3 regions of the Adlercreutzia sp. CNCM I-6216 genome follow, and region 1 is predicted to be linked to each of the others. Evidence: predicted binding sites of a transcription regulator. Region 1 holds the regulator's gene; each other region holds the start of a gene.
What was found. Region 1 encodes HrcA, which represses chaperone genes, less so after heat shock. Its sites were predicted from a motif close to TNTTAGCANNCNNNNNNNNNGNNTGCTAANA; they were not measured.
Positions count from the first base shown of each region.

Region 2: the regulator HrcA is predicted to act here: its motif matches at 3,911-3,941, upstream of htpG (molecular chaperone HtpG).
Region 3: the regulator HrcA is predicted to act here: its motif matches at 10,333-10,363, upstream of ACYVRU_RS06805 (co-chaperone GroES).

Region 1 is NZ_CDSBIE010000001.1:130,986-143,174, reverse strand. It holds gene ACYVRU_RS00625 (flavodoxin family protein) at 1-614, opposite strand, end outside; gene ACYVRU_RS00620 (hypothetical protein) at 715-900, shown strand; gene dusB (tRNA dihydrouridine synthase DusB) at 903-1,874, shown strand; gene hemW (radical SAM family heme chaperone HemW) at 2,106-3,278, shown strand; gene hrcA (heat-inducible transcriptional repressor HrcA) at 3,612-4,622, shown strand; gene dnaJ (molecular chaperone DnaJ) at 4,680-5,828, shown strand; gene ACYVRU_RS00595 (RsmE family RNA methyltransferase) at 5,840-6,661, shown strand; gene ACYVRU_RS00590 (MiaB/RimO family radical SAM methylthiotransferase) at 6,654-7,892, shown strand; gene ACYVRU_RS00585 (PhoH family protein) at 8,317-9,276, shown strand; gene ybeY (rRNA maturation RNase YbeY) at 9,280-9,768, shown strand; gene ACYVRU_RS00575 (diacylglycerol kinase family protein) at 9,788-10,213, shown strand; gene era (GTPase Era) at 10,280-11,200, shown strand; gene ACYVRU_RS00565 (PASTA domain-containing protein) at 11,459-12,189, shown strand, end outside.
Region 2 is NZ_CDSBIE010000015.1:37,675-45,172, reverse strand. It holds gene ACYVRU_RS10980 (TrmH family RNA methyltransferase) at 52-966, shown strand; gene ACYVRU_RS10975 (hypothetical protein) at 973-1,467, shown strand; gene htpG (molecular chaperone HtpG) at 1,799-3,787, opposite strand; gene ACYVRU_RS10965 (recombinase family protein) at 4,022-4,798, opposite strand; gene ACYVRU_RS10960 (HipA domain-containing protein) at 4,795-5,673, opposite strand; gene ACYVRU_RS10955 (AAA family ATPase) at 5,956-7,498, opposite strand, start outside.
Region 3 is NZ_CDSBIE010000005.1:208,210-220,398, forward strand. It holds gene ACYVRU_RS06745 (sensor histidine kinase) at 1-1,031, opposite strand, end outside; gene ACYVRU_RS06750 (response regulator transcription factor) at 1,028-1,693, opposite strand; gene ACYVRU_RS06755 (DUF5685 family protein) at 1,802-2,617, opposite strand; gene ACYVRU_RS06760 (class I SAM-dependent methyltransferase) at 2,692-3,435, opposite strand; gene ACYVRU_RS06765 (amidohydrolase family protein) at 3,614-4,975, shown strand; gene ACYVRU_RS06770 (CASC3 protein CASC3) at 5,127-5,339, shown strand; gene ACYVRU_RS06775 (Sec-independent protein translocase subunit TatA/TatB) at 5,362-6,045, shown strand; gene tatC (twin-arginine translocase subunit TatC) at 6,048-6,830, shown strand; gene ACYVRU_RS06785 (hydrogenase maturation nickel metallochaperone HypA/HybF) at 6,831-7,187, shown strand; gene nadE (NAD(+) synthase) at 7,286-8,122, shown strand; gene ACYVRU_RS06795 (sensor histidine kinase) at 8,260-9,495, shown strand; gene ACYVRU_RS06800 (response regulator) at 9,488-10,189, shown strand; gene ACYVRU_RS06805 (co-chaperone GroES) at 10,437-10,724, shown strand; gene groL (chaperonin GroEL) at 10,774-12,189, shown strand, end outside.

The sequences.
Region 1 (12,189 bases):
GTCATCACCTTGGGCTCCATCTCCGGCGCATTAATGCCCGCGGCGCGGCCGGCCTCGATGCACTTGAGCATCCAGGCCATGTTACGGCCCAGCACGCGCATGGTGTGCAAGCCCTCGCCGTCGCCTTCCGCCTCGCCGGGGGTGCGTCCGTAGGCGAGGTTCCAGTAGGAGCTGGAGACGAGGGGCTGGCAGTTGATCTGGAAGTACTTGTTGATCTGGTCGGCCGCCTCGATGGCCCCGGCCCGGCGCGCCACGGCGACGCCGGCGGCCGGCTTGAAGCGGAAGTTCGCCCCGCCGGCGTAGAACATCCGATCCATGAGCGCCCGCAGCGACCCGGCCATACCGGCGTAGTACACCGGCGACCCCACGATGAAGCCATCGCACTCGGCGGCCTTGGCGATGAGCTCGTTGCAGCAGTCCTCGGCGAACACGCAGCGCTTCTCGCCGGTCTTGCCGCAAATGCCGCAGGCGATGCACCCGCGGATCTCCTTGTTGCCGATCCAGACAAGCTCGGTCTCCACACCCTCGGCCTCAAGGGCTGCGGCCGCTTCCTCCAGCGCTCGGTTCGTGTTGCCCTTCCAGCGCGGGCTCCCGTTGATGAGCAGTACCTTCACGATCGTCTCCTCTTCTTGTGATCTCGACGCGTCCTCGGCGCGCATCCATTAAACTATGCTCATTCTACACCGTTAAACGCAGCAGTCGAAAGAAGCACCGATGAGCAGGGAACCAAAAGAAGACTACGATTGGATCAACGATCCCTTCGACGAGAAGAAGATCGCCGAGGAGCGGGAGCGCATGGGCATGAGCGGCACGTCCAAGACCTTCGTGGGCATCGGCTGCCTTCTGTTCGTGCTGGGCTTCATCGTGCTCATCGGGCTTTTGCTGTTCGGGATTCTTTAGTCGTGGAAGGGCTCTTCGGGAAATACCGGGTGCTGCTCGCGCCCATGGCCGGCGTGTCCGACATCGCCTTCCGCACCTTGTGCCGCGAGGCCGGGGCGGATATGGCCTTTACGGAGATGGTCTCGGCCAAGGGGCTCTCCTTCGCCAACGAGAAGACGCGCCACTTGCTGGCCCTGGCCGACGGCGAGTCCCAGGTGGCCGTGCAGCTGTTCGGCCACGAGCCGGACGTCATGGCCTCCCAGGCCGCCTGGATCGAGCAGGAGATGGGGGAGAGCCTGGCCTACCTGGACATCAACATGGGCTGTCCCGCCCGCAAGATCGTGTCGAAGGGGGACGGCTCGGCGCTCATGAAGGATCCCGCGCTGGCCGCCTCCATCGTGCGGGCCGTGAAGAGGGCCGTGGAGCATCCGGTCACGGTGAAGTTCCGGCGGGGCTGGGCGGAAGGCGACGAGACGGCGCCCGCTTTCGCGTGCCTCATGGAAGAGGCCGGAGCCGACGGGGTCACGGTGCACGGGCGGTTCGCCGAGCAGCTGTACCGGGGAAGTGCCGACTGGGGCGTCATCGCTCGGGTGCGCGAGGCGGTGTCCGTGCCCGTCGTGGGCAACGGCGACATCCGCAGCGGTGCCGATGCCGTGCGCATGGCGGCAGAGACGGGCTGCGACGCGGTGATGATCGCCCGGGGCGCCGAGGGAAACCCGTGGCTGTTCTCCCAGGTGCAGGCCGCACTTGTCGGGGAGGCGGAACCTGCACCGCCTACGGTTGAGGAACGTATCGCCATGGCGCGTCGCCATGCGGAGCTGCTCACCCATCGCGAGGGGCGCAATATCGTGCGCATGCGCAAGCACGCCATGTGGTATATGGCGGGGCTGCCCGGCGCCGCCGCGGCCCGCGGGCGCATCAACTACTGCACGACCCTGGCCGACTTCGATGCCGTGTTCGACGAGCTTCTGGAGATTGCCCGGGAGCATTCGTGATTTGTCCGTCTCGCGCCAATATCGCTCCGATTTCCTGCTGTCCATCTCGCATCAGGGTTGTCCGTCCAACGCTAGGAGGCATCGCAATTCGCTCAGACAGTCCTCGCTGGTATCGAAGGCGCCATGGTCAGTCTTTCCGCGCATCGCTGCGCCTTCGATACCATCTGCGGAACTCGCTCGGTTGCAATGCCTCCTAGCGTCGGACTACTCGGTCGGAAAGAGAGGACCCTCATGGCTTACGATCCCTATAAGGCACTCTACCTGCACATTCCGTTCTGCGTGAGACGGTGCGGGTACTGCGATTTCGCCACTTCGGCGGTAGAGCGGGACTCGCCGATTATCGACGAGTACGTGGAATCGCTCGTGATGGATATCCGCCGGGCCTCGAGGGAGGGGAAGCTCGGAGCCATTGAGACGGTGTATCTGGGCGGGGGGACGCCGAGCTATATCGGCATGAGACGACTTTCGATGCTTCTTTATGCGCTGTCGATGTCGATGCATCTCGAGCCCGAGGTCGAGTGCACGATGGAGGCGAACCCCGAAAGTCTTACGGCGCCCATGGTGCGGGATATCTGGGCGCTCGGGGTGAACCGGCTCTCCCTTGGTGTGCAGTCCTTCGACGACGAGGTGCTGAGCATCCTCGGCCGCGCCCACAACGCCGAGGCGGCGCGGGCGGCGGTGCGCGCGGCCCGGGAGCGCTTCGAGAACGTATCGGTGGACCTGATGTGCGGCATTCCCGGGCAGAGCGCGGAGTCCTTCGCGGAAAGCGTGCGGGAGGCGGTGGCCCTCGGCGCGAACCATGTGTCGGTGTACCCGCTGACCATCGAACCCCATACGCCCTTCGATGCCGCCATTATGCGGGGCGAGATGCTCGAGCCCGACGAGGATGCGGAAGCGGCGGCCATGGAGGAGGCTCAGCGCATCCTGGAGGACGCGGGCTTTCACCGCTACGAGGTGGCAAGCTACGCGAGGCCCGGGTTCGAGAGCCGCCACAACACGGCCTACTGGACGGGCAAGCCCTACCTGGGGCTGGGGCGCTCGGCCGTTACCATGACCCAGAACGCCGAGCGTCGCATGCGGGTGCAGGACGGACAGGTGGTGGATGATCTGGACGCGCGGCAGATGGCCGCCGAGGGCCTCATGCTGGGCATGCGCATGGCCCGCGGCGTCTCCGACGAGCGGGTGGCGCGGGCGGCGGCGGTCATCGACGGCACCGAAACGGGTGGGGGCACGCGGTTGGCCGCAACGGCCTTTGAGACCGAGGGCGGCTCGGTCCTCGCCGCCTTCGATGAACTGGCCGACCTGGGCCTGGTCGAACACGCGGACGGCCGTTGGCGCCCCACCGACGCCGGCTGGCTCTGCGGCAACGAGCTCTACGGCCGCCTCCTCGACCTCGCCCCGTAAGCCAACCCATCGTCCCTGCTTCGCATACCACCTCCGTAGGGGGCGACCTTGGTCGCCCCTTCTCAACGCCGAAAATCTTTCTTTCTCGGGAGGGCGGTGCAAGCACCGCCCCTCGAGAACGGGCGATCCTCTCGAAGAGGGCAGACCGAGGTCTGCCCTTACAGAAGCAGTGCACCAGGGGCACAGCCGCCTTCTGTCGGCGGTTGTGTGTCGCTTGCGTCGAGATGGGCGCTTCCATTAGCACTCTCGCCTTGCGGTTGCTAAAATGGCGTCAACAACGGAAGGTTCCGCGCCCGACGCGCGGGACGAGGCGGGAAGGCGAGAGGAGCGGATATGCTGTCGGAGAGGCGCCAGAGAGTGCTGCGCGCGCTGATCGAGGACTACATCGAGTACGCACTCCCCGTGGGCTCGCGTACCCTGACCGAGCGGCACCGCCTGGGCGTGAGCCCCGCCACGGTGCGCAACGACCTCTCTGCTCTGGAAGACGCCGGCTTCATCCAGCAGCCGCACACCTCTGCCGGGCGCGTGCCCACCGACGCCGGCTACCGCACCTTCGTCGACGAGCTGCTCTCGTCGGGATTGGCCGAGGAGGAGCGCCCGCACCAGGCCATGGTTGACGAGCTGCGCGCCTCGGCCTCGGAGCTGGACGCGCTCATGGAACGCACCTCGGCGGCCCTCGCGCGGCTCACCAACTGCCTGTCCATTGTCATGGCGCCCTCGGTGCTCGCGGGCCGCATTCGTCAGATCACGCTGGTGTCGCTTTCGCCCTGGCAGGCCATCGTCATCGTGGTGGCCGAGGACGGCCAGGTGGTCAACCGCACGGTCACCTTCGCCGACGAGGTCTCCGCCGACGAGCTGGCAAGTGCCCAGAACCTGCTGAACCGGGTGCTCGCCGGGCACTCGGCCCGCGACGTGCGCCGCTCCATGGACGCCGGCACCGTAGAGGCCCTCAGCGACCCGCTCGTGCAGCTCATCATCGACGAGGTCATAGAATGCTTGGGCGAGTCCGAAAGCGCTCGTGCCCACAGCCTCGGTGTCTCGGCGCTTCTGCGCCAGCCGGAGTTCAGCGATTCGAAGGCCCTGCTGCCGGTCATAGAAGTGCTGGAGGACGACCGCGTGCTGCTGAACACCTTCGACGAGGCCGCCGCGGAAGGGGGGCCGGTCATGGTGCGCATCGGGCACGAGAACCCCGCCTCGGAGCTCGCCGGTGTCTCTATCGTGGCCTGCCCCTATGGGCGCGGCGAGTCCGAGGGCGTCGTCGCCGTCATCGGCCCCACCCGCATGAACTACGAGCGCGCCATCCGCGCCGTCCGCGCCGCCCAGTGCGCGCTGCACGGCGAGTAGACGTGCGTTACCCAAGAATACGGAAGAGCGAACGAAGAAAGGCAAGATTCACCTATCATGGCCGCAACTAAGGACCTCTACGAAATCCTCGGCGTCTCCCGCGACGCCTCCGAAGCCGAGATCAAGAAAGCATTTCGCCATAGGGCGCGGGAGCTGCACCCGGACGTGAACAAGGCACCGGATGCCGAAGACCAGTTCAAGGAGCTGAACGAGGCCTACGACGTGCTGTCCGACCCCCAGAAGAAGGCCCAGTACGACCGCTTTGGCACGATTCCCGGCGCGGCGAGTGGTGGCGGCCCTTACGGCGGCGTCGGCATCGATTTCGAGGACTTGTTCGGCGGCGGCTTCGGCGGCATGGGCGACATCTTCTCCACCTTCTTCGGCGGCGCGGCCGCGGGCGGCCGCCAAGTGCGCAAGGACGGCCGCGACATGGGCGTGGGCATCCGCATCACGCTGAAGGAGGCGGCCACCGGCGAGAAGAAGGAGATCGTTTACGACCGCCTGGCGCCGTGTCCCGATTGCGACGGCACGGGCCTGGGCGAGGACGGCAAGGAAGTGACCTGCGAGGAATGTCACGGTACCGGGCGCGTCGTCACCGTGCAGCACACCTTCTTGGGCGACATGCAATCGGCGAGCACCTGCCCCGCCTGCCACGGCACCGGCACGGTCATCGATAACCCGTGTCCCGAGTGCGAGGGCCAGGGCCGCGTGCCCGACCGCCAGCGCGTCTCGGTGGAGATCCCCAAGGGCATTCGCGACGGCCAGCAGCTGCGCATCCACGGCTTCGGCGAAGCGGGCATGCAGGGTGCGCCGGCCGGCGACCTCATCGTCACCGTGCGCATCGCCCCCGACGAGTTCTTCGAGCGCGACGGCGACAACCTGCACTGCAAGCTCGTGGTTCCCATGGTGCAGGCGGCGCTCGGCGCCGATATCGAAATCGACGGCATCTACGAGGACGAGAAGGTCACGGTTGCCATCCCCGAGGGCTGCCAGAACGACCAGATCGTGCGCGTGAAGGGCTTCGGCATGCCGCGCCTGAAAAGCGACGCTCGCGGCGATTTGTTCGCGCACATCGCCGTGGAGGTGCCGAAGAAGCTCTCCAAGCGCGAGCGCGAGCTTTTGGAGGAGCTGGCCGAGGAGATGGGCGAGGACGTGAACGAGGAGAAGCGCTCGCCCTTGCAGAAGCTCCGCGACATTTTCGAGTAGGGCTACTGATCATGTCGTTGCCGCGCTTCTTCCTGGAAAACCAAGTGCTCGCTGCCGAAACGGAGGCAGTGTTCCCGCTGCGCCTTGAGTCCGACGACGCGAAGCACGCGCGGGTGCTCCGGCTGGCGGCGGGTGAGCACATCGCGGTGATCGACGCCGACCAGGATTACTTCGAATGCGAGATCGTCGATTTTGCTGACGAGCTGCCGCTCGTGTCCATTGCGCGTCATGAAGACGCGAGCGAGGCCGGCCCGCAGGTGATTCTGCTGCAGGGCCTGGCCAAGGGCGACAAGATGGAGACCGTCATCCGCCATGCCACCGAGGTAGGCGTGGCGGCCTTCGTCCCCCTTGCCTGCGCCCGCTCCATCGTGAAGCTGGACGGCAAGAAGGCGGCTGCGAAGACGGAGCGGTGGCGGGCCATCGCCAAAAACGCAGCCATGCAATCGGGGCAGGTTCGGGTGCCGGAGGTCGTCGAGCCCGTCTCCGTGCGCGAGGCGGCCGCGATGCTCGGCCAGGCGACGGCCGTGCTCGTGTGCTGGGAAGAGGCGCCCGAGACAGCGAGTCTGAGCGAAGCCGTGCACGATGCGCTCCTCGCGACGTGCACGCCGGCCGCTGACGCCCGCATCGCCGTGGTCGTGGGCCCTGAGGGGGGCCTCGCCGAGGAGGAGGTGCGCTGCTTTCTCGGCTGCAACGCCCGCGCGCGCCTCGTGACCCTGGGCCCGTCCATCCTGCGCACCGAGACCGCCGGCATCGTGGCCCCGGCGCTGGTGCTCTACGAGCTGGGCGGCATGGGGAATCGGCCCTCTCCCACTTACGAGGGCAACCGTGGGTAGGGCCCTCTTCGGCTACACGGTCGTGAACTTGGGCTGCAAGGTGAACCGCGTGGAGGCCGACGGTTTCGAGCGGCTGCTCGCGGAACGCGGGGGAGTGCCCGTTGGAGAGGCGGCGGCCGACCTCATCGTCGTGAACACCTGCACGGTCACCGGCGAGGCCGAGAAGAAGACCCGCAAGGCCGTGCGCCATGCCCTGTCGACCAACGACGGCGCACGCGTCGTCGTCACGGGATGCGCGAGCGAACTCTCGTCGGAAACCTTCACCGCTATGGATGATCGCGTCGTTGTCGTACCCAAGGCAGGCGCGGATCTCTATCTCAGCGAGTTGGAAATGAGCGGCACAGCTCCTTGCGAAATGTCTGAATCTTTCTCGGCATCGCCCGCCGATGGCCGCACGCGCATCGGCATCAAAGTGCAGGACGGCTGCGACAATGCCTGCACCTACTGCATCGTGCACGTGGCCCGCGGCCGCGCGACGAGCCGACCGGCCGGCGAGGTGGTGGCCGAGGCGGTGGCCCTCGCTGAATCCGGCGTCCGCGAGGTCGTGCTCACCGGCATCAACCTGGGCTCTTACGACGACGGCGGGACGGATCTGACCGACCTATGTCGCCGCCTTCTAACGGCCACCGCCGATCTGCACGGCGCGGGCGAGCCTCCCTGCCGCTTCCGCATCGGCTCCATCGAGCCTATGGACGTGACCGGCGAGTTCGTCTCTCTCCTCGCCGAGGCCGAGGGCCGCATCTGCCGCCATCTTCATCTGCCCTTGCAGTCCGGCTCGTCCCGGGTGCTGCGCGAGATGGCGCGCCCCTACGACGCCCACGAGTTCCGCCAGCTGGCCGACTTCCTGCGGGCGAGCGTCCCCTCCATCGCGCTGACCACCGACATCATCGTGGGCTTCCCCGGCGAGACCGATGAGGACTTCGAGGACACCTGCGCGCTCGCTCGCCACGTCGGCTTCTCGAAGATCCACGTGTTTCCCTACTCCAAGCGAGAGGGAACGCCCGCGGCCGCCCGTGCAGACCAAGTGCCGCCCGAGGCGAAGGCCGCCCGCGCCGCCCGCCTGCGCGCGCTTTCCGACGAGCTCGCCGCCGCCGACCGTGCCTCTCGCGTCGGCACCATCGAGCTGGCCCTCGTGGAAACCCCCGAGACGGCCACCGCCGAGAGCTACCACGAAGTGCCTGCTCCCGCAGGTGCCAAGATCGGCTCTCTCGTCCCGGCGAAAGTAGGATAGCCGCGCAGCAGGGACGACTCTTCTTCCCGAAACGCGCTCCAGATTAAGGCTCGCGCCGCACGAGTGACCTTTTCGGTCGACGAACACCTCTCCTTCTGCATGAGATCTCGAGTTGTAAGCGTCTCAGGGACGCACTGGACTCGGCTATTCAATAGCCTATTTGGAAAACACCTGGTCACAGCAGTGCTGGCAACAGCGACGCTTTCCACCCTGAACAACTGCGCACGCGTAGACGCTTACAACTCGATATCTCGTGCAATTTCGGGGCAGTTCGTCGACCGAAGCTTGGCCGGAAGTTGACTGAGGCTTAGTTTTGGTTGAAGCGCGCTAACGGTCGAGTGCCGATGGGGTTTAGCTGCGACATCGATGGGAGTTTTGGAGCAGGCGCACAACAGATCGCACAAGATAGGTTACAATAACCGGCATGACTGATTTGATGCAGACAACGCTCACGGCGCCCGGCGGGGTGGACATGGCCCTCGTCGTCGGCGCCTCCGACGAGATTCTCCACGTGCTGGAGGAGTCCTTCGACGCTCGGCTCACCGTGCGGGGCGATCGCATCGTCATCGAGGGGAGCGCCGTGGAGGTGCAGCAGCTCACCGCGCTGTTCGCCGACCTGTTCAAAACGGTGGAGGAAGGGCAGGCCCCCGACACCGACTCGGTGCGCCGTTCCGTCGAGCTGCTCCGCCAGGCGGAGTTCGCCCCCACCGCCCTGCGCGACGATGTGCTGCTCACCTACCGGGGCCGGGCCATTCGACCGAAGACCGCCGGCCAGAAGCACTACGTCGACGCCATCCGCGACAACACGGTCACTTTCGCCATAGGGCCGGCCGGCACGGGCAAGACCTACCTGGCCATGGCCATGGCGGTGGCGGCCTTGAAGCGCAAGGAAGTCGGCCGCATCGTGCTGTCGCGGCCCATCGTGGAGGCCGGCGAGAACCTCGGCTTTCTGCCGGGCACCCTCTTCGAGAAGGTGGATCCCTACATCCGACCGCTCTACGATGCGCTGTACTCCATGTTCGATCAGGAGCGAGCGAATGCCCTCATCGAGAACGGCACCATCGAGATCGCCCCTCTCGCCTTCATGCGCGGGCGCACCTTAAATGACGCCTTCATTATCTTGGACGAAGCCCAGAACACCACGCCCGAGCAGATGAAGATGGCACTGACGCGCTTGGGGTTCGGTTCGAAAATCGTCGTCACCGGCGACATCTCTCAAATCGATCTGCCCCGCGGGGAGAGCGGCCTTGTGCAAGTGCGCTCCGTCCTCGAGGGCATCGACGACATCGCGTTCTGCGATCTTTCCGGCAAAGACGTCGTGCGCCACTCTCTGGTGGCGACCATCGTGGCCGCCTACGAGCGCGCGGCGGGAAAGGCAAGATAGCCCATGGAAATCCTCATCACCTACGGACATCGCGAGGAAGACCTCGCCTCCCTTCCCATTCGCGACCTGGCCCTGTTCGTGCTCGAGCGCGAGGGGAAGCCCATCAACACGGAGGTCTCCATCAGCTTTGTGGACGATACGGCCATGGCCGAGCTGAACGAGCGCTTCCGCGGCATGGAAGGACCCACCGACGTGCTCTCCTTCGAATGCGACAACATCGACGACGACATCACCGCCGCCGACGGGCCGAGCTGCCCGGTCTACGAACTGGGCGACATCATCATCGCGCCCGACGTCGCGGCGCGTCAGAGCACCGAGTTCGGCAACTCCTTCGAGCAGGAAGTGTCGCTGCTCATCGTTCACGGGCTTCTGCACCTGTGCGGCTACGATCACATCGTGGACGAGGAGGCCGAGGTCATGGAGGCCCGCGAGCGCGAGCTGCTCACGGCCTGGACCGAGCGCGACCTGCCCGCTGTCTCCGAGAACCGCTGAGCGCTTGAGGGGCAGCCCGTTGGCTGGCGACGATAAGATGAGGCCGCTCGTGCGCAGAGCGGGGGAGAGCCGCCGGTGCGGGGAGGGGCGCTTCCCGCTCGTGTGCGCCTTTCGCTGCGCGGCCGCCGGCGTCGCCTACGCCTTTCGCTCTCAACGCAACCTGAAGATCCAGGTGATCCTGGGGCTTGCCGCCGTCGCGGCCGGATTCGCCCTGGGCATCAGCCGCGTCGATTGGCTCGCCATCGTGCTCTGCATCATCGTCGTGTCCGTGGCGGAGGTGGTGAACACCGCCATCGAGTCGGCGGTCGATCTCGCCTCGCCCGAGTGGCACGAGCTGGCCCGCGCGGCCAAGGACGCGGCGGCCGGCGCCGTGCTTTTGGCCTCAGCGGGCTCGGTAATTGTCGGGCTCATCGTCTTCGCACCCTACGCGCTCGACCTTCTCTAACGCACGACGCCCCACCTCTTCGAAAGGAACTTCATGGATCTCGACGCCTACTTCGCTGAAAACCCCATGGGGGGCTCATTTCCCACCAATCCCGACTTCAAGAGCGGGTTCGTGACGCTGGTCGGGCGCCCCAACGCCGGGAAGTCGACGCTTCTGAACACCATCATGGGCAAGAAGATCGCCATCACCTCGAACACGGCCCAGACGACGCGCCACCGCTTCCGTGCCGTGCACACCACCGATGACATGCAGATGATCATTGTGGACACTCCCGGTCTGCACAAGCCCCAGGACGCCCTCGGCGAGGAGCTGAACACGAGCGCGATCAAGGCTTTGGAGGACGTGGACGTCGTGGCCATGCTCATCGACGCATCGAAGCCCATCGGACGGGGCGACGAGTGGGTGGCCGCCCAGGTGCGCGCCGCGAAGGGCTCGGCGAAGATCTGCGTGCTTTCCAAGTCCGACCTGGCGAGCGATGCCGAGATCAGCGCCCAGCGCGAGGCGGCCGAGAAGCTCTGCGACTGGGACGCTATGGTGGCGCTGTCGGCCGAGACGGGCCGCAACGTGGACGCCTTCGTGGAGGAGGTGCAGTTCCTGCTGCCGGAGGGCCCGGCGTGGTTCCCGGCCGACATGGAGACCGATCAGCCGCTGGAGGTCATGGTGGCGGAATTCATCCGCGAGAAGATCCTGCGCAACTTCTTCGACGAGGTGCCCCATGCCATCGGGGTCGCCGTGGAGGAGATGGAGTTCGAGAAGCCGAACCTCTACCGCATCTACGCGGTCATCTATGTGGAGCGCGACAGCCAGAAGGGCATCATCATCGGCAAGCGCGGGGCAGCCATCAAGCGCATCGGCACCGAGGCCCGCAAGGACTTGGAGCTGCTGCTGGGGGCGAAGGTGTTTTTGGATCTGTCGGTGAAGGTGCGCAAGAACTGGCGCCGCGACGCCAACCAGATCCGTCGCTTCGGCTACGGGGAGGGAGCGTAGTCGTTCCGTTCGCCCTGACGGGACGAACGGACTGGCCGATGCTGCGGAGCCGACGGGCACCTGCCCTTCGCATTCAGCGCTTTCCCTCACGGCCCGAAGGCCGCTCGGCCGCGCTTCAAGCGAATTGCAGGTGCCCGTCGGCTCCTCGCTGACTTCCTTAGGCGAACCAGTAATTCAATTGTTGTTGAGTAAGAAAGTTTTTGAAGAAATAATCGGGTACAATTCTTTTCATCTGTGCAATCAATGAGGAGAACGTCGATGAAATGCCCTCACTGCTCATTCGATAATCGTGACGACGCCGCGTTCTGCGAGAACTGCGGCGAAGTGTTCGTGGCCGCCTCGGCGAAAGTGTCGGTGCCTCCCGTGGTGGAGGTGCCCCCGGTCGTGCGCGTGCCCGACGTCGCCCCGGCGCCTTCCAAACCGGCGCCGCGGGCCTCGGTGGCCGATCTGGTCGATCCAGTGCCCGACGGCCCCGATGTCCCCGACCTGTCCGGCTTCGAGCGGCTGGTCGACTCAAGTTACGTTCCGCCGGCGGCCACTCAGGCCGGTGACACGGCCGAGATCCCGCGCATCAACGAGGAGTACGTGCCACGCGCCCGCAGCTACGCCATGGGACCGACGGAGAAGGAGCTGCGGCGCCGCGACCGCCAACAGAAGAAGCTCGCGAAGAAGTTTTCGAAGATGCAGGAGAAGGAGGAGGCCCGCAAGGCCAAGGAGCTCCTGCGGGCCGAGAAGGAGCGCCTGCGCGCCGAAACGGCTGCGGAGAAGGAGCGTTTGCGCGCCGCCGAGGCCGAGGCCCGCGAGCAGCGGCGGATAGCCGAGGAGGAGGCCCGCGAGGCCCGGCGCGCTGCCGAGGCTGCCGAGCGGGAAGAACGCGAGCGGCTTGAGCAAGAGCGGGTGGCTGCCGCGACAGCAGCTGCGGCCGTGGCAGCCGAGACTGCCGAGATGGAAGAAACGCCTGAATTCACGACGCCCGGCGAGGATGCCCC
Region 2 (7,498 bases), on a different contig from region 1:
GCAAGCGCCCGCCTATAATAGACGGGCGCTTTTGTTTTGGAAGGAACCGGCATGCCCCTTATCTATGTAGACACATTGGAAGACCCACGGCTCGATGCGTTCGCGCGGCTGACCGAGGCTCAGCTGCGCAGTAAGCTGGAGCCGGAGCGTGCGCTGTTCATCGCCGAGTCGCAGAAGGTGATCGAACGGGCCTTCGAGGGCGGCATGGAGCCGATCTCGCTTCTTATGGAAGAGAAGTGGCTGCCTTCCATGGCACCGCTCATCGAGCGCATGGAAGAGCGGGCGAGCGGCCGGGCGGGCGCGCCCGAGATGCCGGTGTTCGTCGCGCCTCATGACGAACTTGAGCGACTCACCGGCTTCGAGCTGACGCGCGGCGCCCTGGGGGCCTTCCGTCGCCCCGTCCTGCCCACCGTGGCCGACGTGCTGCACGAGGCGCGGCTGGTGGCGGTACTTGAAGACATCACGAACCACACCAATGTCGGGGCCATCTTCCGCAGCGCGGCGGCTCTCGGGGTGGACGCCGTGCTCGTCAGCCCCGCCTGCTACGACCCGTTGTACCGCCGCGCCGTGCGCGTGTCCATGGGCACCGTTTTCCAAGTGCCGTGGACCCGCATCGGCGACACAGACGTACCGAATCGCCCCGGCTGCGGGATCTGGAGCAATGAGGGCATCGCCGAACTGCACGAGCACGGCTTCACCTGCGCCGCCATGGCACTCTCCGACGACTCGATGACCCCCGACGAGCTGAGCGCGCTTTTGGCCGCGCGCGAGACGGCCGCCGGCAAACCCGCGAAGCTTGCGCTGCTGTTCGGCACCGAAGGCGAGGGGCTCTCCCCCGCCACCATCGCCCGCTGCGACCACACCGTGCGCATCCCCATGGCCCACGGCGTCGATTCCCTGAACGTGGCCGCCTCCAGCGCCGTGGCCTTCTACGCCTTCCGGCAGCTGAGCCAGCTGGAGAGGTAGGGCACAATGAGATCCTTCAATCCCCGTTCTACGGCCCTCCCCCAAGATGATGCCGAGGCATCCCCTCGCAGCGTCAAGATAGCCATCTGGGTCGTGCGCCTCTGCTTCGCCTTCGTGTTCGTCGTGAACGTGCAGTGCGCCCTGGGGTTCGCACTCGCGCCCGAGGCCTACATGGGCGCCTACGAGCTCGGTGGCGTGCCAGGTCGCGTGGCCACTCAGGGCATCGGTATCGCCTTCCTCATGTGGAACTGCACCTACCCACTCGTCATTTGGCGCCCCGAGCGCCACCGCGCCCTCGCCAGCGTCGTACTGGCTCAGCAAGTCGTAGGGCTCGTCGGAGAGTCGCTCATCCGCGCCACCCTGCCCGCCGGCCACGACCTGCTGGCCAGCAGCATCGACCTGTTCATCGCCTTCGACGCCATCGGCCTCGTTCTCATGGCCGCCTCATGGGGCATCTTTTTTCTGCTTGAAAAGCGCACATGCGCTAGGATCCACGCCTAGGCGATTTGCCTTCCTGTTTTTTGCCAAATATTGCGATTGTTAGCACCTCGAGGAACTAAATTCCTGCGCTGCTCCCACCCTTCTTACTCGCAAGGTAAGCGAATTATACAATATTCATTATTTTATTGTCATTTTATCCCTTTACCCTGCTGAGCGAACCTCTCGGGCACTGCCCTTTCTGCCAACAATCGCAATATTTGCCGAAAAACACGGGAAAGGATCGCGCTTGGCGATCCTTTCCAGGAGAGAGAAGGGGTTCTCGGGTTTTGCTTAATTAGGCGGCTCGAGGGCACTTCCGCGCCGGCGTGCACCACTGGTTGGTAGGCTGGGCCTACTTCATCAGCTCAGCGACAGCCTGGGCGAAGGCGAGCGGGTTGTCGGGCAGGATGCCCTCCACAAGCAGCGCCTGGTCGAACAGAAGGCCCGCGTAGGTGCGCACCTTTTCGTCGTCGTCGGCCTCATGAGCCGCTTGCAGCGTGGCGAACACCGGGTGCTTGGCGTTCACTTCCAGCACCAGGTGCATCTCGGGCAACTCGTCAGTGCCCGGCTGGCTCTTCAGCACCTGCACCATGGCCAGCGACATGCCGCCCTCGCTCGTGACCACGGCCGGCGCATCGGTGAGGCGGGTGGAAACGACGACGCGCTCCACCTTGCCGTCAAGCGCCTCCTGCATAATGCCGAACAGCTCGGCATTGGACTCGGTGGCCTCCTCGGCCTCCTTCTTCTCCTCATCGGTGGTAAGGCCCAGGTCCTCGGAGCCCACGTTCTTGATGAAGTAGGGCTGCTTGTTCTCCTCGTCGCCGTCCACCGCGTGCTCGCCGTAGGTGCCCATGGCCATCATGCAGAACTCGTCCACGTCCTGGTCGCACAAAAGCACGTCGTAGCCCTTCGCGAGCACCGTGGTCACCAGCGGCATGTTCGCCAAGCGATCGAGCGAGTCGCCCGCCGCGAAGAAGATGGAGTCGGCTCCGGCCGGCGCATCGGCCAGATACTCGTCCAGGGTGATCATCTTCTGCTCCTTGGCGGAGTAGAACAGAAGCAGGTCGGCAAGCGTGTCCTTCGCCATGCCGTAGCTCTGGTAGATACCGAACTTCAGCGTACGGCCGAACTGCTTGAAGAACTCCTCGTAGGCCTCACGGTCATCGTCGCGCATGTTCGCCAGATCGGCCTTGATCTTCTTCTCGAGACGCCGGGCGATGGCGCGCAGTTGGCCGTTGTGCTGCAGCGTCTCGCGGGAGATGTTCAGCGTGAGGTCGGAGGAATCAACCACGCCGCGCACGAAGCCGAAGTAGTCGGGCAGAAGCTCCTCGCACTTGTCCATGATGAGCACGTTGGAGGAGTACAGGGCGAGCCCGCGCTTGTAGTCCTTCGAGTACATGTCCCACGGCGCGCGGCTCGGCACGAACATGAGGGCGTCGTAGTTGAGCGACCCTTCCGCGTGCACGGAGATAGTGCGGGCCGGGTTTTCGAAGTCGTGGAAGTCGGTCTTGTAGAACTCGTCGTACTCTTCCTGAGAGACTTCGGACTTCTTGCGCTTCCAGATGGGGATCATGGAGTTGATGGTCTCCACCTCGGTGTAGCTCTCCCACTGCGGCGCGGGGGCTTCCTCGCCCTCGGCCGGCTCGGGGGCCTCCACCTTGCGGCTCTTCATCACTTCCATCTTGATGGGATAGCGCACGTAGTTGCTGTAGCGCTTGATGAGCTGCGTGAGCCCGTGCTCGCTGGCGAAGGTGCCGAAGGACTCGTCGGCGGTGTCGTCCTTCAGGTACACGATGACGTCGGTGCCATGCTCGGCGCGCTCGGCCGGCTTGATGTCGTAGCCGTCGATGCCGTCGGACTCCCAGGCCCAGGCCTCATCCGAGCCGATGGCGCGGGAGACGACGCGCACCTTCTTGCCCACCATGAAGGCGGAGTAGAAACCGACGCCGAACTGGCCGATGATGTCCACATCGGTGAGGTCGTCGAGGCCCTTCGCCTCGCCGGGCTCGCTTTCGGCAGCGGCCTCGGCCTGGGCAGCTTTGAATTCGAAAGAGTCGGAATGGGCGATGGTGCCGAGGTTCTTGTCCAGTTCGTCCTTGGTCATGCCGATGCCGTTGTCGGACACTGTGACCGTGCGCTCGTCGCTGTTGTAGCCCACAGTGATGGCCAAGTCGTCGCGGCCCACAGCCACGGAAGGGTCGGTAAGGCTGCGGAAGTACAGCTTGTCCACCGCGTCGGACGCGTTGGAGATGAGCTCGCGCAGGAAGATCTCGCGATTGGTGTAGATGGAGTTGATCATGAGGTCGAGCAGCTTCTTGCTCTCTGTCTTGAACTTGCGCATAGGTTCTTGTCCTTCTTTCCTAGAGGCGGAAGACGCATAACTGCCCCAGTGTAGGTCGCGCGCCGGCGGTGTCTCGCGGTGCGTTCGGTCTGTACGTCAGTCGTTGACCAGCGGCGACAAAAGCGTTAGCAGTCTCCCTTACTGAGTGCTAACACCACATTCTACGCAGAAGGAAACCTAAGTCAATACCTATCAAGTTTTCTTTAAGTTTAGTTGAGGATACCTTTGAGAGCGTCAGCCTTCCCGCTGCTCCCACTCGGCCATGCGACGGTAGAAGGTGGCCTCGCCCACCCCGATGCTCTCGGCCGCCTTCACAGCGGTCCACTCGTGGGTGCGGTAACGGGCAATGGCCTCGCGGAGCATCAGCTCGTCGACGGGCTTCCGTCGGCGCCCCGGGCGAGCCGCAGGCCCTCCGCCCCCCGTCTCGGCCCGCCTCCCCCGTGACGCCTTCTCGTGCAGCAGCATGAAGCTCTCGTAGAGAACCTTCCGCTCGGCGCCGCCCAAGGGCTCGCCCTCGCATTCCACGGCATCGCCGGCGCACAGGGCAGCAAGTACCGAGCCAACGGCCTGGGGCGAGTTCGCCGCAGACGCAACAGCCTCCTCCATCCCCAGGACACCAGGGGCACCTTCGGGCACTGCGCGGAAGTACAGCTTGTCGCCGATATAGCGCCGGGGGGAGCGGACGAGCCATTCGAGGGGATCCCAATAGTCCATCCCGCATTCATCCAGCAACGACCAAAGGTCCTCACGATTGGCCATGGGCGCGCGGTCGGCAATAAGGGTGGGCGTGCGGTTATCGCGCTCGTAGCACGTCTTGCGCACCGACAAATCGAACCCGGGAATACCTTGGAAATCCGACGAGTCCAGCAGGTCGATCACCTCGTAGTTCGGTTCCAACTCGTAGCGGAACGTTTCGTCCTCTCTCACGATGTAGCGCATCAGCGCCACCACGTAGGTAAAGCCGCCGCGACCGTCAAGGCAGAGCTGGGCGGCAGTAACCGACTCTCTCACAGAAACCTCCTTCCGAGCGAAGCCCAGGACGATTCCAGGATGCCATGGTAGCGAGCTTGAATCATGTGACGATAGAACGCACGATGGCACTCGCTGATTGGCATTTCGCCCACAAGCGCCTCGATACGTTCCAGCTGAATACGGCCCATGACCTCCTCGAGGGCGCGGTTGCACTCGGGGAAAGCGAGGCTGTTTATCACCTCGTAATAGGAGCTCTTCTTTCCCCGCAGCTTGATCTGCGACAAGGGAAACCCGTACACGCGCTTGGCCGTCTCCTCGGGGGATGCCATGACAGCGGCCATCTCGTCCTCGTCGGTCATATTGGGGAAGAGGCAGGATCCGTTGTCGAAAACGGGCGCCAGCGCATACGCATTGTCCCGCTTGATGAAGCCCCAGTTCATGCCGTGGCGATCGAAATTGCCCAGCAGGGCGTCCACGATGAACATCTCCCAGAACATCGAGATCGTTTCGGCAACGTCGGTGAGCTTGGAGTTGTCGCGCAGCATGCGCATGATGTCCTCGTAGTCGTACTGGTAGGACTCCTTGTCCTCGTCCAGGGTGCTCTCCCCCACGTCGTTGAAGGGAACGAACTGCTCCCCCTCGGCCACGAAGCTCTTGCAGGCAACTACTTCCTCGCCGTGGCGCAATCCGAGAAACACTTTCTGAGTCGGATACCCCAAAGCCTCGAAGATGCGCGAGCCCAAGTACTCCGAAAGATGGTTGTTCCGCATGCCAAAGGGAGTGCGCTTGCGGAACTTCAGCATATATTCGCAGGGGCGCCCACCGCCGTTCGGCACCAGAATCGCCTCTTTGCGCTCCGACCCGCCGTACTGCACGTCGCTCGCGGGATATATCGAGAAGTCGATGAGCTCCATAGCTGTTCCTATCAAAATTAAGTTTTTATTTTGATAGGAACAGTATAGCCATACTCTATCAAAATTAAAACCTAATTTTGATAGAGTAGCCCGTTTCAAGCACTTACGAGATATTTGCAACAGCCTGTTGCAATATTTAAAGCCGAAACTCTGCCAAACTTCTTCGTCTCATTGGACAATATTGCACACAGTGTGTGCAATATCACTTCATCAAGTTCGCCATCGATGCCCAGCGCGAAGCCCGCGAACAGCGAGGCTATTAGGCTCTCGTAGGATGCGCGCTCAAACGACCTCGCAGGCTACGGCCGCTGATTTGCCGGCGAAGGCGATGCCGTAGCGGATCGAGCCGGCCGCTCCCGCGGCGGCGTCGTAGGCGCGCTCGTCAATTTGCGCCAGCGCTTGGCGTGCCGCCAGTTCCAAATCGATCGGCTGCTCGGCATGCTTTAGCTCAAGGGTGATCAGCGGGTTGCGAGCGGGATCCGCCGGAGCCAGCTGCACGTCGAAGCGTCCGCGTCCCGCTTCGCGATTCGAGACGGGAGCGCTATAGCCGGGCACGTTGAACAGAAGGCCCATCATGAGCATGTGGTAGCTGTTCTCGGAAACAAGGTCGTGGAAGCTCGCGCAATTCAAAAGCACGCTTTCCAATTCCTCGGCGAAAGCAACGACATCGCCCGACACGAGCGCTCTGTGCAGGTCGTCGAGCGCGTCGCGGCCGCCGGCAACCTGGGCGAAGCGACCGGTGATCTCAGAGGCATAGAGCTTGGCGACCTCGCGATTGGGTATGCGCAGAGGACGCAGGCGGTCGACATCGCCCGGCAGGGCCGTATCGTCAGTCGTGAGATACCCGGCAAGGTACAGCATCGACCATACCGCCTGCGGTGCCACCGCCAAGTCGGAGAACACGACGCGGGTATCCAGGGGCGCTCGCACGGTGCCACCCGGTTCGGCAAGCGCGTAGAGACGCTTCAGCATCTTATCGCCGGCATCCGCGACGAGACCGCCCAGCACCGAGTTCGATGACGTGTTGCCCCAATAGACATCGGGTGCGCAACCGTTACCGAAGTAATTGAGAACGCTCCACGGATTATATACGTCGACGTCGCCGAAGCGGTAACCGTCGTACCACTCGCGCGCCTGAGACACACTGCTCGCGCTTCCCACATACTCGGCAAGCGCCTCTACTTCTGCTTGCGTGAACCCGAAGCGCTCATCGGAGGCGACGTTCAGAGGCGTATCGACTTGCAAGTTGTTCAGGTCGGAGAAGATCGACTCCTTGGATATGCGCTGCACGCCCGTCAGTACGGCGAAGGCCAGCGCATCGTTGCTCTTGAGGGCACCCGTAAGCCAGCGCTTGAGGAACGACACCACCTCATCGTAGCAGCCGCTCTCATGGGCAGCCATTACGGGCGCATCGTACTCGTCGATGAGCACGACCACCGACTGCCCATAGTGTTGCTGCAAAAGTATCGTCAGCCTTAGCAGCGAGCGTCCCAGCTGACCTATGTCGGCACGGCCTGAGGCAAGTTGGCCGAATGCGTCCTTGTCGAACTCGCTCAGTCGATCGCTCTCTAGGAGATAGTCGTGTCGGTTACACTCCTCAGCCACCGCATCGGAGAACCAGCTGATGAAATCAGGATAACTCACGCTCTTCAAGTTGTTGAGCGTGAACCGCACAACCGGATAAGCGCCCTGATGGGTCCGGTAGCGTCCATCGCGGGCGTCCCATATGGCCAGCCCCTCGAACAAGCCGGCGTAGTTCTTTCCCTCATCGACCCCGACGGGGATCTCGAAGAAGCGCTGCAGCATGGAGAGATTGAGCGACTTG
Region 3 (12,189 bases), on a different contig from region 1:
AGGGCCAGGCCGAGCCCGTTTCCGCCCGTAAGGTGGCTGCGCGACGCATCGACGCGGAAGAACGGCTCGAAAATGGCCTCGCGAAGCTCTTCGGGAACGCCGCACCCTTCGTCGGCGAAGGAGACGGTCGTGCATTCCCCGTCGGTGCCGACGGCCACGTCGATGGCGGTGCCCGCGGGGCTGTACTTGATCGCGTTCTCCAGCAGGTTGTAGAACACCCGCTCGAGAAGGCCGTCTTGGCCTCGGACGACGGCTTGCGTTTCCTGTACCCGCACCGCGATGCATTTCTCGTCTGCCAGGGCGGCGAGCTCGTCGGCCACATCGCTCAGCAGCGGGGCCAGCGGCACGGGCTCGGCAGATTCCAGCGGCACATCGCGGCTGAACAGGAGCAGGTCTTCCACCAAATCGGTCAGGCGCCGTATCTGGGCCTGAAGGTTGACGATGAAGATGCGCGTCTCGTCGTCGAGGTGCGGCGACAGCGCGAAAACGTCCACCTTCGTCTGCAGGACGGCGAGGGGCGTGCGCAACTCGTGAGCGGCGTCAGCGGAGAACTGCCGCTGCAGCGCGAAGGAGCGCTGGAGCTGCGCGAGCAGCTGGTTGAACGACAGCGTGAGGTCGCGAATCTCGTCGGCGCTGCGCGGCACGGGAAGGGGCTGCGCGAAGTTGCCGGCATCGCGGCTCTTCACTTCCTCGGACAGGCGGCGCAGCGGCTTTTGCACATAGCTCGCCGCGAAGTACGCGCCCACGCTTCCCGCAAGCACGATGAGCACGGTGGCCAGCGTCGTCTCCCGGCGGAAGGCGTCGTAGAGCAGCTGCCCTCCCGCGGGAGCCGCCTCGCTTGCCGGCTCGGTGAGCGCCGCCGGCTCGCCGCCTGCGACGGTGTCTTCGGCGACGATGCTGGGCTCGAGCATAACCGCGTCGATCATCCGATTGGCGGAGTAGTGCGCCACCACGGTCAGGGCGGTGCAGGAGACGATCAGGAACAGGCTGGCGGCAATGGTGAACCGCGCCCGCAGCGACAGGCTTCTCATGACAGAAGGTACCCCTCTCCGATTTTCGTGCGAATGGGGTCGGCGCCGAGCGCTGCCTTGAGCTTCTTGCGCAACGCCGACAGGTGCACGCGCACCGAGTTGCTGAACGGATTCGCGTCCCCGTCCCACACATGATCGACGATGTCCTGCTGGGTGACGAGGCGCCCTTGGTTGAGCAGGAAGTACTCGAGGATGCCCATCTCCTTCGCGGTAAGGGGCAAAGGCTCGCCGCAGACGTTGGCCTGGCGTTTCAAAGTGTCCAGCGAGAGATCACGGTAGGTCAGGGTGGTCGTTTGCTGCACGAACTGCCGGTTGATGAGCACGCGGATGCGTGCCTCGAGTTCCTCGAAGTGGAAGGGCTTGGTCAGGTAGTCGCTCGCGCCGAGCGCGAAGCCCGAGAGCTTGGTCTCGAGGTGGTGGTTCGCCGACAGGATGAGGGCCTTTGCCTGCGGTTTGACGGCTCTGAGCTCGGATAGGACGCGCAGTCCGTCCATGCCGGGCAGGTTGAGGTCGAGCACGACGAGATCGTAGTCCTCGTCGAGGGCCCGCTGGAGCCCCTCGGCGCCGTCGGCGGCCTCGTCCACAGCGTAGCCTTTCAAGGCCAGCCCTCGGGCGAGATCGTGCAGAAGCTCGGGTTCGTCTTCGATCAGGAGAATGCGCATGGGTTGCCTTCGAAACGATCGGTGTGGGTGGAATGCAGCGCTTCCTCAGTCGCGCCGTGCCCATTGTGACAGATGAGGAAGGGGTTTGGAAGCGCCAGCCGGGCGGCTTTAGGGCGTGTACGTCCGATTGAACTGCGCCCACACGCCCGAGTACAAGATAGCGTCCATGAGATGGGCGTCCTGCACGAGGGGCAGGCGCTCGTAGGCCTCGGCGGTGTCGGCGGCGGCCAGGGCCAGCGTGGTGCGCATGGTCTCAGGGGTGGCTCCGAGCGTCACGAAGGGGTTGTAGCTGCCCGACTGCGCATCGGCAGCGAAGTCCACGGCGGCGTCCGTCAGGTAGATGAGGCGCCCGAGCGCGCAGCCGAGCGCTTCCATGCCCTCGGTCCAGAAGCCCTGGTTGTGGGCGAACAGGCGGCCGAGGAGGATACCGAACTCCCGCGCCGCCGCATCGGGGTCGGCTTCGGCGCCTTCCTGCTCGATGGCGCGAATGGCCGCCATGGCCCGCTCGATCTCGGCACACTGGTCGGGAATACGGGCCCGCGCCCGCTCGTAGGCACCGGCGAGCAGCCGTGCGGCCGCCCGTGCTTTCGCGCTGCCGTCGTCGGCCACGTCGTCGAGCACCTTGTGGTAGGCGAGGGCCACGGAAAGGTCGGCCGCGTAGTCGGTCCACGGCGAGCGCGACCAGGAACGCGCGGCGGCCGGCGCCGGGTGCATCACGCAGTGGCTGGCACCGCACACCTCGGCCGGCTCGTGCAGCGAGTTCGCCAGCAGCACGAAGAAGGTGAGATCGTAGGTGAGGCACGCCCGCGACAGCTGCCCGTAGCGGTCGCGCAGCGCGAAGCACAGCCCGCAATACAGCGAGCGGTAGCGTTCCTTCTCCTCGTCGGAAAGCGCCTCGGCATCAGCCACCACAAACCCGAACATGCCCCTCCCTTTCCGAGCGGTCCATCAGCAGACTGCCTCGCGCCTGATGGTCAGAACGCCTCGTGCTCGCGAAGCTACTCCGGTTTTCGCGCTACGTGGACGGCGGCGATGCCGCCGGTGTAGTTCTTCCAGGTCACGTCGGTGAAGCCGGCCTCGCGCATCATGTCGGCCAGGCCCTCCTGGTCGGGGAAGGCGCGGATGGACTTCGCCAGGTACACGAAGCCGTCCTTGTCGCCGGTGACCAGGCCGCCCCAAAACGGGATGAGGTGGCGCAGGTAGAAGTGGTACAGCGCCCGCCACGCGCCGTTGGGCGGCGTGGAGAACTCCAGGCACACGAGCGAGCCGCCCGGGCGCAAGACGCGGAACATCTCGGAGAGGGCCCGCGGCCGGTCGGGCATGTTACGGATGCCGTAGGCCATGGTGATGACGTCGTAGGAGGCGTCCGCGTAGGGGATGTCCTGGGCGTCCACGACCTCGAAATCGATGGGCACGCCGGCGCCGTCCCCCTCATCGATGTGCATGCGCGCCACGTCCAGCATCTCGGGTACCAAATCGGTGCACTGGATATGGCTCGGGTGCTTGGTGCGGGCCACGGTGAAGGTGACGTCTCCGGTGCCCCCCGCGATGTCCAGCACGTCGTGGCTCTCATCGATGGGGGCCTGGCGCATCATGCCCGCGAGCCACAGCTTGTAGGCGCCGAAGCTGGAGAGGGCGTTGAACCGCTCGTATTTCCGGGCGATATGCGAGAAGATGTCGCGCACGCGCTCGCTGGAAAGCTCGGCCGGGGCCTCGAGCCCGGTGGCGGTGTCGATGGTCATAGGCGTAAAACTCCCTCGTGCGGCGCGCCGATCCCGCAAGATCGCGCCCTTCGTATCGTCGTTTGGCCCCAGTATAGGGCACTCGCCCGCAAATCGAGGGCGCATATCCCTAGGCGGCGCGGCGCCGTGCTATCATGGGTGGCTAATTGAACACGCCCCTCATGAATTGGGAGGTACCATGCTTCTGTGTGCCCAGTATATCCTGCCGGTTTCTTCCGAGCCCATCATCGATGGCGCGGTCCTCGTGCGCGACGGCGTCATTCGCGACATCGGGAAGGCCGAGCAATTGCGCCTGCGCTACCCCGAGGAAGAGGTCGTCGACCAGGGTCTGGCCGCCATCATGCCCGGCCTGGTTGACCTGCACACCCGCCTCGAGCAGTCGGTGCTGCGCGGCGTGGTGAACGACGCGCCCTATGTGCAGTGGCTCGCGGAAGTGGCCCAGAAAAGCGGGCGCATGGAAGCTTCCGACTGGTTCGACTCCGCTATTCTGGGCGGCCTGGACGCTCTCTCCAGCGGCATCACCACGGTGGCCGACATCACGCTGACCGGCGCCTCCTGCACGGCCGTGAACAAGCTCGGCCTGCGCTCGGTGATCTACCGCCAGGTGGGCGCCATGGACAAGAACCGCATCGACGCGGCCATGCAGTTCGCCCAGAAGGACATCTTGCACTGGCGCGAGGAGGTCGACTCCGACCGCGTTACCATCGGCATTGCCGCGGCGCCCCTGTTTACCAACCACCCGGCCATGCTTTCCGCTATCTCGAAATTCGCCCAGAAGGAGGATCTGCCCGTGGCCCTGTGGCTCGCCGGCAGCCGTGAGGAGTCCGATTTCGTGCGCTACGGCTCGTCGCCCTTCCAAGTGCACGGCGGCGATGTGAAGCGCGGCTATGTGGAGATCCCGCCCTGGTTGCCTACCGGCGTGAGCCCGGTGCGCTACGCGCTCAACTGGAACGCCTTCGACGCCGACAACGTCATGATCGTCGGCGCGGTCTACGTGGACGACGAGGATCTGAAGAAGCTGCGCTCCCATGACGTGGCCGTTTGCGTGTGCCCGCGCGCCTCGGCCCAGCTGGGCATGGGCGTCGCGCCGCTGGATGAGTACATCCGCGCCGGCCTGCGCGTGGGCCTCGGCACCGACTCGCCGGCGGCGACGGAATCCACCGACATGCTCTCGGAGATGCGCCTGGGCATGCTGCTGCAGCGCGCCGTGAACCCCGGGCGCTTCCTCGACTCCCATACGATGCTCGAGGTGGCCACGCTCGGCGGCGCGCGGGCACTCGGCATTGCTGATAAGGTGGGGTCGCTGGAGATCGGCAAATGTGCCGACATGATCGCCGTGGATCTGTCCAGCTCGCATCAGTCCTTCACGACCGATCCGGTGGCCGCCGTGGTGAACACCTGCACCACGGCCGACGTGCTCATGACCATGGTCGACGGCAACGTTCTGTACGAGAAGAACCGCTGGCACGTGAAGGTGGAAGTGGCGAAGAGCATCGCGCGGGTCATTGAGATCCGCTCCAAGCTGCGCCCCGAGGCCTAGCGGGCGCAATCGCTGAGCGGAGCGCTCGGTGCAGTTGTGAATTCGTGGAGGGCGCGCCGCGGCAGGCATTTTCGCTGGCGCGGCGCGCCCGCTTCTGCGATAATGCCATATTTGCGTATACCTAATGTTGGGAACCTGAGGAGTACCCGCGATGTCGAGTAAGAAGAACAAGACCGGCGCGAAGAATCCCACGCGCAAGCAGCAGGCCGAGCGCATCAAGCAGGCCGAGGAGCGCGAGCGCCGCGCCAAGGAGGCCGCCGAGGCCAAGGCGCGCACCAAGAAGATCTTCACCGTGGTCGTGTGCGTCATCCTCGTGCTCGCCCTGGGCATTCCCACTATGGCGTTGACCGTGCTCTCGCTGTAGAGCTGTTGAAAGGATATCAGTCGTGTTTGGAATCGGCGGATTCGAGCTTTTCCTCATTCTGCTGTTCGGGTTCCTCATCTTCGGGCCCGATAAGCTGCCGGCCATGGCGAAGACCCTCGGCAAGGCTATCGCGAAGTTCCGCAACGCCCAAGAGGAGATGAGCGGGGTGCTGAAGGGGGAGATGGTGTTCGACAAGGACGCCGAGGATCCCTTCAAGAATCCGCTCGACGCCCTGGACGAGGCGGCGGCCAAGGCCAAGAAGGGCGCCGACAGTGCCAAGAAGGCCGCGAGCGCTGTGTCGAAGAAGGCGAGCGAGGCTACCAAGAAGAGCACGTCCACCGCCGCTGCCGGCGCCGCCGCGGCCGCTGCCGCCAAAGCCGAGCAGGTCGACGGGGGGAATGCAGCCGATAAGGCCGATGCCGCCCCGGCGAAGCCCGAGAGCTTCGCCGAGCGCAAGGCTCGCTACGACCGCGAGCGCGCCGAGCGCAAGGCCGCCGAGGAGGCGGAGCTGAAGAAGAAGGAAGAAGAGGAGCGCAAGGCCGCTGCCGAGAAGCGGAAGGCCGAGGCGGCCAAGAAGCGCGAGGAAGCGGCCGCCAAGCGGAAGGCCGAGGCGGAGGCCAAGAAGGCCGCCGAGGAGGCCAAGGCCGTGACCGAGGCCGCCGATGCGGCTGCCCCCGCCGCTGCCGACGAGAAGAAGGAGGCGTAACGATGCCTATCGGACCGGCACGCATGCCGCTATTCGACCACCTCGGCGAGCTGCGCATGCGCCTCGTGCGCATCGTCGCCTGCCTCGCCGTGGCCGTGGTCGTGTTCTACATGGCCACCCCCACCATCGGCCAGTTCCTGCTGATGCCCATTGCGGAGTTTCTTCCCACGGATGCCAATGGCTTCGTCCAGACGATCGCCATCGATCCCTTCGAGGCTTTCTCGACGCGATTCAAGATATCTATCTGGGTGTCCATCGTTGCCACTGCCCCCGTTATCCTGTGGCAGATACTTGCGTTCTTCCTGCCGGCGCTTAAACCCAATGAGCGGAAGTGGTTCATGCCCACGTTCGCCGCGGCGGTGGTCTTGTTCATTTTCGGAACGGTGTTCTGCTATCTGATTATCCTGAACCCCGCCTTCCAGTGGCTGACCGATCAGGCCATGGGCCTCGGCGATGCGCTTCCCCGCATGTCCTCCTACATTGACACCATTATCAAGTTCGAATTGGCTTTCGGCTTTGCCTTCGAGCTGCCGTTGGTCATTTTCTACCTCGTTATTTTCGATGTGGTCCCCTATAAGAAATTGCGGGGGAGTTGGCGGGTCGTCTACGTCGTGCTCATGGTGGTTAGCGCCATGGCGACCCCGGATGCCTCGCCGGTCACTATGCTGCTCATGTTCGCCGCCATGATCGCGCTTTACGAGGGCAGCCTGCTTATCGCGCGCGTGGTGCTGGGCCGTCGCATCAAGCGCCAGAACGAGCGCTTGGCGGCGGAAGAGGACGAGTAAGTGCACGAGCTGGGACTGATGACCGGCGTCATGGACGCCGCCGTGGAGGCGGCCCGCGAGGCCGGCGCGACGCGGCTTCTGGGCGTGAGGGTCTCCATCGGCGAGGCCACGGAGGCGGTGGAGGACGCCCTCGTGTTCGCCTTCGAGGCCCTGGCCGAGGCCGACCCGTTCACCCAGGGCGCCACGCTGGATCTGACGATGATCCGCCCGCGCAGCGTCTGCTTGGAATGCGGCCACGAGTTCGAGCACGACCTCTACAACCGCTTCTGCCCCGTCTGCGACTCGTTCGCGACGGAGCTTCTGGCCGGGCGCGAGCTGCAGATCGACTCCATCGAGGTGGATCTGCCGGAAGAGTGACGGCTGCGGGCGCCACCGGAACGATGCACGTCGGCAACCGACCCGAAACAAAGCGCTGCCATACTCGTGGCAGCGCTTTTGCTATAGAAAGGACGTCTATGAACCCCCAGCAGATGTACGAGGCCTGCACCGACGCTTTGGGCGCCTTCGTGCGCAGCGCCGGCTTCACCGATGTGGTCATCGGGCTGTCCGGCGGCATGGATTCCACGCTCGTCGCCGTCATGGCCGCCGATGCGTTGGGGGCCGACCATGTGCACGGGGTCATGCTGCCCGGCCCCTATTCCAGCGAGTCGTCCATCGACGACGCCGAGGCGCTGGCCTTAGCCCTCGGCATCTCCAACATCACGGTGCCCATCTGCGAGCCCTTCGAGGCCTTCGAGGCGGTGCTCGCCCGCGCTTGCGGCGGGGCGCTCACCGGGCTTGCCGCGGAGAATACCCAGGCCCGCTGCCGTATGGTGTGCCTCATGGCGCTCTCGAACGCCCACGGCTGGCTCATGCTGAACACGGGCAACAAGTCCGAGGCGGCCATGGGCTACTCCACTCTTTACGGCGACACGGCCGGGGCCTTCGCGCCTTTGGGCGGCGTGTACAAGACCGACGTCTTCGCCATGGCGCGCTGGCGCAACCGCCGGGCCGTGGAAGAGGGCGGTACTGGCCCCATTCCCGTGAACGTGTTCGTGAAGCCGCCGAGCGCGGAACTCGCGCCCGATCAGGAGGACGAGAAGTCCCTCGGCGTCGATTACGCCACGCTGGATCGAATTCTCGTCGCCTATGTGGAAGAGGGGAAGGATGCGGCGGCTATCGTCGCCGAGAGCGGCCTGAGCCGCGATTTGGTGGATTACGTCATCGCCCGTACCGACGCCAACGCCTTCAAGCGTGCGTTGGAGCCTCCGTACCCTGACGCGCCGTTCTACGGCGATCCCGCGTCTCGTTAGTGAAGCTGCGTCCCGCTGGCGATCCCGCGTCCTGCTGGCGAACGAGCCCCGTCTGGGGTCGGCGTTGTTCAACAGGCTCGTTTCATACACCCCGCGGTGTATGGCGCGTGGGCGTCCGGTCGTTTACCATAGCGGTCATGGATAAGATCTTTCGAAATACCCCGAAGTTTACGGCCACCGACTGGCTCATCGACGCCGTCATCGCGGCGGGGGCCTTCGGGTTCTGCTGCCTGCAGCTCACCGTGGCCGTTAACCTGCTCATCCCCGACGAGTTCATGCGCCGGCTCATGGGCATCCAGGCTATGGTGCCCTCGGGCCTCTCGCTTCTGGCCATCGCGCTCACCACGCTGCCGCTCGTGCTGCGGCGCAAGTGCCCCTGGGCCGTGTTCGTGTGGTGCCTGGTCAGCTGGGGTCTGCTTCAAGCGGAGCTGAACGGCATCGCCCTGTCCGTGGCGGGCCCCCTCATTGCGCTGTTCACGCTGGCGTCTGCGCGCTCGCGGGCCGAGGCGGCCATCGCGTGCGCGGTCATGTGCCTGGTGCTGCTGTTCGCACCGGCGCCCCCGGAGCAGTCGCGCATCTTGACGCAGCTCACCGTGTTCCAGAACATGGCCCTGGCCCTGGCCGCCGCCTTCGCCGGCTACGCCCTGCACGAGCACCAGGAGCGCACCCGCGCCATCGAGGAGCGCGCGATTGCCGCCGAGCGCGGCCGCGACGCCGAGGCGCGCCGCCGGGTGGAGGCCGAGCGCGTCTCCATCGCCCGGGAGGTGCACGACATCACGGCCCATTCGCTGTCGGCTGTGAGTATCCAGGCCGCGGCCGCCGAGCGCCTGGTCGATCGCGATCCCGCCGCCGCCAAGGAGGCCATCGCCGAGGTGCGTCGCACCGCCAAGGGCGCTCTGGAGGAAATCCGCGCCATGATCGGCGTGCTGCGCGCGGGGGAGGGGCCGGCCGAGACGACGCCCACCCAGGGCACCGATCGCATGGGCGATTTGGTGTCCTATTTGGAAGGTGCCGATATCGAGGTCACGCTGGACGAGACCGCCTACGACCGCGCCTGCGTGCCGGCGTTCATCGACGTGGCCCTCTTCGGCATCGCGCGTGAGGCGGCCACGAATATCGTGCGCCACGCCGGGGCGCGCCGTGCGACGCTGGCACTGTCCACGAAACGGGAGGGCTTCGCCGAGCTTATCGTCGACGACGACGGGCGAGGGCTCGCTGCCCCGGCCGCCGCGGCCGGTCACCACGGCCTGCTCGGCATGCGCGAGCGCGCGCGGCTTCTACAGGGCACGTTCTCCGCGTTCCCAAGTCCGCTCGGCGGCGTGCGCATTGCCGTGAGCGTTCCCCTCAGCCAGAAGGAGGAGACCCATGAGTGAGGCCGATCCCATCCGCGTGCTCGTCGTGGACGACCAGGATCTCGTGCGCGGCGGCTTCAAGGCCATTCTCGGCACCTACGAGGGCATCGAGATCGTCGGCGAGGCCCGAAACGGGGCCGATGCGGTACAGGAGGCGCAGCGCCTTCGGCCCGACGTGGTACTCATGGACATCCGCATGCCTGAAATGAACGGCATCGAGGCCACCCGCGCCATTACGGGCAACCCGCTGCTCGCAAAAACCCGGGTGCTCGTGCTCACCACCTTCGACGTGGACGAGTACGTTTACGATGCTCTGGGCGCCGGGGCGAGCGGCTTTTTGCTGAAGGACGCCGACCCCGACGAGATCGTGGCGGCCATCCGCGTCGTGGCCCGAGGCGACGCGCTCATCCAGCCCTCGGTGATGCGCCGGCTGGTGGAGACCTTCGTGGCCGCGCGCCCGCGGGGCGGCTGGGGCGCCGCCGATGTGGCCGAGACTCGCCGCGCCGCGCTGACGAGCCTCACCGACCGTGAGCGCGAGATTCTCGTGCTGGTGGCCCGGGGCCTTTCCAACGACGAGATCGCCGAAGAGCTGTTCATCTCGCCGGCCACGGTGAAGACGCATCTGGCCCGCGTCATGGCTAAGACTGATGCTCACGACCGCGCCCAGCTCGTCGTCTTTGCCTACGAGACGGGTTTGGTGACGCCTGCCCCCTAGGGAGACTGTTCACCTGCACAAATTCCAACTTGAAAAGTAATCCCTGATCAAGATTATAATCACAGGAAACTTGAGTGAGAAAAACTCAAGTTTTTCTCCGTCCCCTCTTGCATTCCTTCCCGTAGCTGTTATGATGCGTAACTGTTTAGCACTCGTTGCTACCGAGTGCTAGCACTTAACCTAACCGAGTGGTTAAATTGGAAGTTGCGCGAAGGCGCTACAACAACCATTGAAAGGACGGCAAGCTATGAATTTGAAGCCTCTGGGCGACCGCGTCATCCTGAAGCAGGACGAGGCCGAGGTTACCACCGCGTCCGGCCTGTTCCTGGCCTCCGATGCCAAGGAGAAGCCCCAGACCGGTACCATCATCGCCGTGGGCGAGGGCAAGATGGACAAGGACGGCAAGCTGCTTCCTATGCCTGTTAAGGTCGGCGACAAGGTCATCTACGGCAAGTTCGGCGGTACCGAGGTGACGCTGGACGGCGAGAACGTGCTGATTCTGCGCGCCGACGACATTTACGCCGTAGTTGAATAACTGGGAAGATAAACCGAGAAGATAGATCCACTGAAAGGAACGCGAACTTATGGCTAAGGAAATCAAGTTCGATACCGATGCCCGCTCCGGCTTGGCCGCGGGCGTCTCCAAGCTGGCCGATGCCGTCAAGGTGACGCTCGGCCCCAAGGGCCGCTACGTGGCTCTGGAGAAGTCCTACGGCGCCCCGCTCATCACCAACGATGGCGTGACCGTCGCCAAGGAAGTCGAGCTGGAGAACCCGGTCGAGAACATGGGCGCCCAGCTGGTGCGCGAGGTGGCCGTGAAGACCAACGACGTGGCCGGCGACGGCACCACCACCGCCACCCTCCTCGCCGACGTCATCGTCTCCGAGGGCCTGAAGAACGTGACCGCCGGCGCCGACGCGCTGGGCATTCGCCGCGGCATCGAGAAGGCCACCGACGCCATCGTGGCCGCCATCAAGGCCGACGCCACCCCGGTGTCCACCAAGGAGCAGATCGCCAACGTCGGCCGCATCTCCGCCGGCGACGCCGCCATCGGAGACAAGATCGCCGAGGCCATGGACGCCGTGGGCAACGACGGCGCCATCTCCGTGGAGGAGTCCCAGACCATCTTCGGCATCGACATGGACATCGTCGAGGGCATGCAGTACGAGCGCGGCTATATCTCCCCCTACATGGCCACCGACATGGAGAAGATGGAAGCGGTGCTGAAGGACCCCTTCATCCTGCTGACCGACATGAAGATCAACTCCATCCAGGACATGGTTCCGCTGCTGGAGGAAGTCATGCGCGCCCAGCGCCCGCTGTTCATCGTGGCTGAGGACGTCGAGGGCGAGGCCCTGTCCACCATCCTGCTGAACCGTCTGCGCGGCACCCTGAACGTCGTGGCCATCAAGGCTCCCGGCTTCGGCGACCGCCGCAAGCGCATCCTCGAGGACATCGCCGTGGTCACCGGCGCCCAGGTCATCGACAAGGACTTTGGCATGACCATGGCCGACGCCACGATGGAGATGCTCGGTACCGCCAAGACCGTGAAGGTCACCAAGGACACCGCCCTTATCGTGGACGGCGCGGGCAAGAAGGAAGACATTGAGAACCGCATCCAGATCATCCGTGCCGAGCTCGAGCGCGTCGATTCCGACTTCGACCGCGAGAAGGCCCAAGAGCGTCTGGCGAAGCTCTCCGGCGGCGTGGCCGTGCTGAAGGTGGGTGCTGCCACCGAGTCCGAGCTGAAGGAGAAGAAGTCCCGCATCGAGGACGCCCTGCAGGCGACTCGCGCGGCCGTGGAAGAGGGCATCGTCGCCGGCGGCGGCGTGGCGCTCGTGGACGCCATCGGCGCCCTGGACGCCGTCAAGGCCGACGACAAGGACGAGGAAGTCGGCATCGACATCATCCGCAAGGCCATCGAGGCTCCGATGCGCGCCATCGCCCAGAACGCCGGTTTCGAGGGCTCCGTCGTGGTGGAGAAGGTCAAGAGCCTGCCG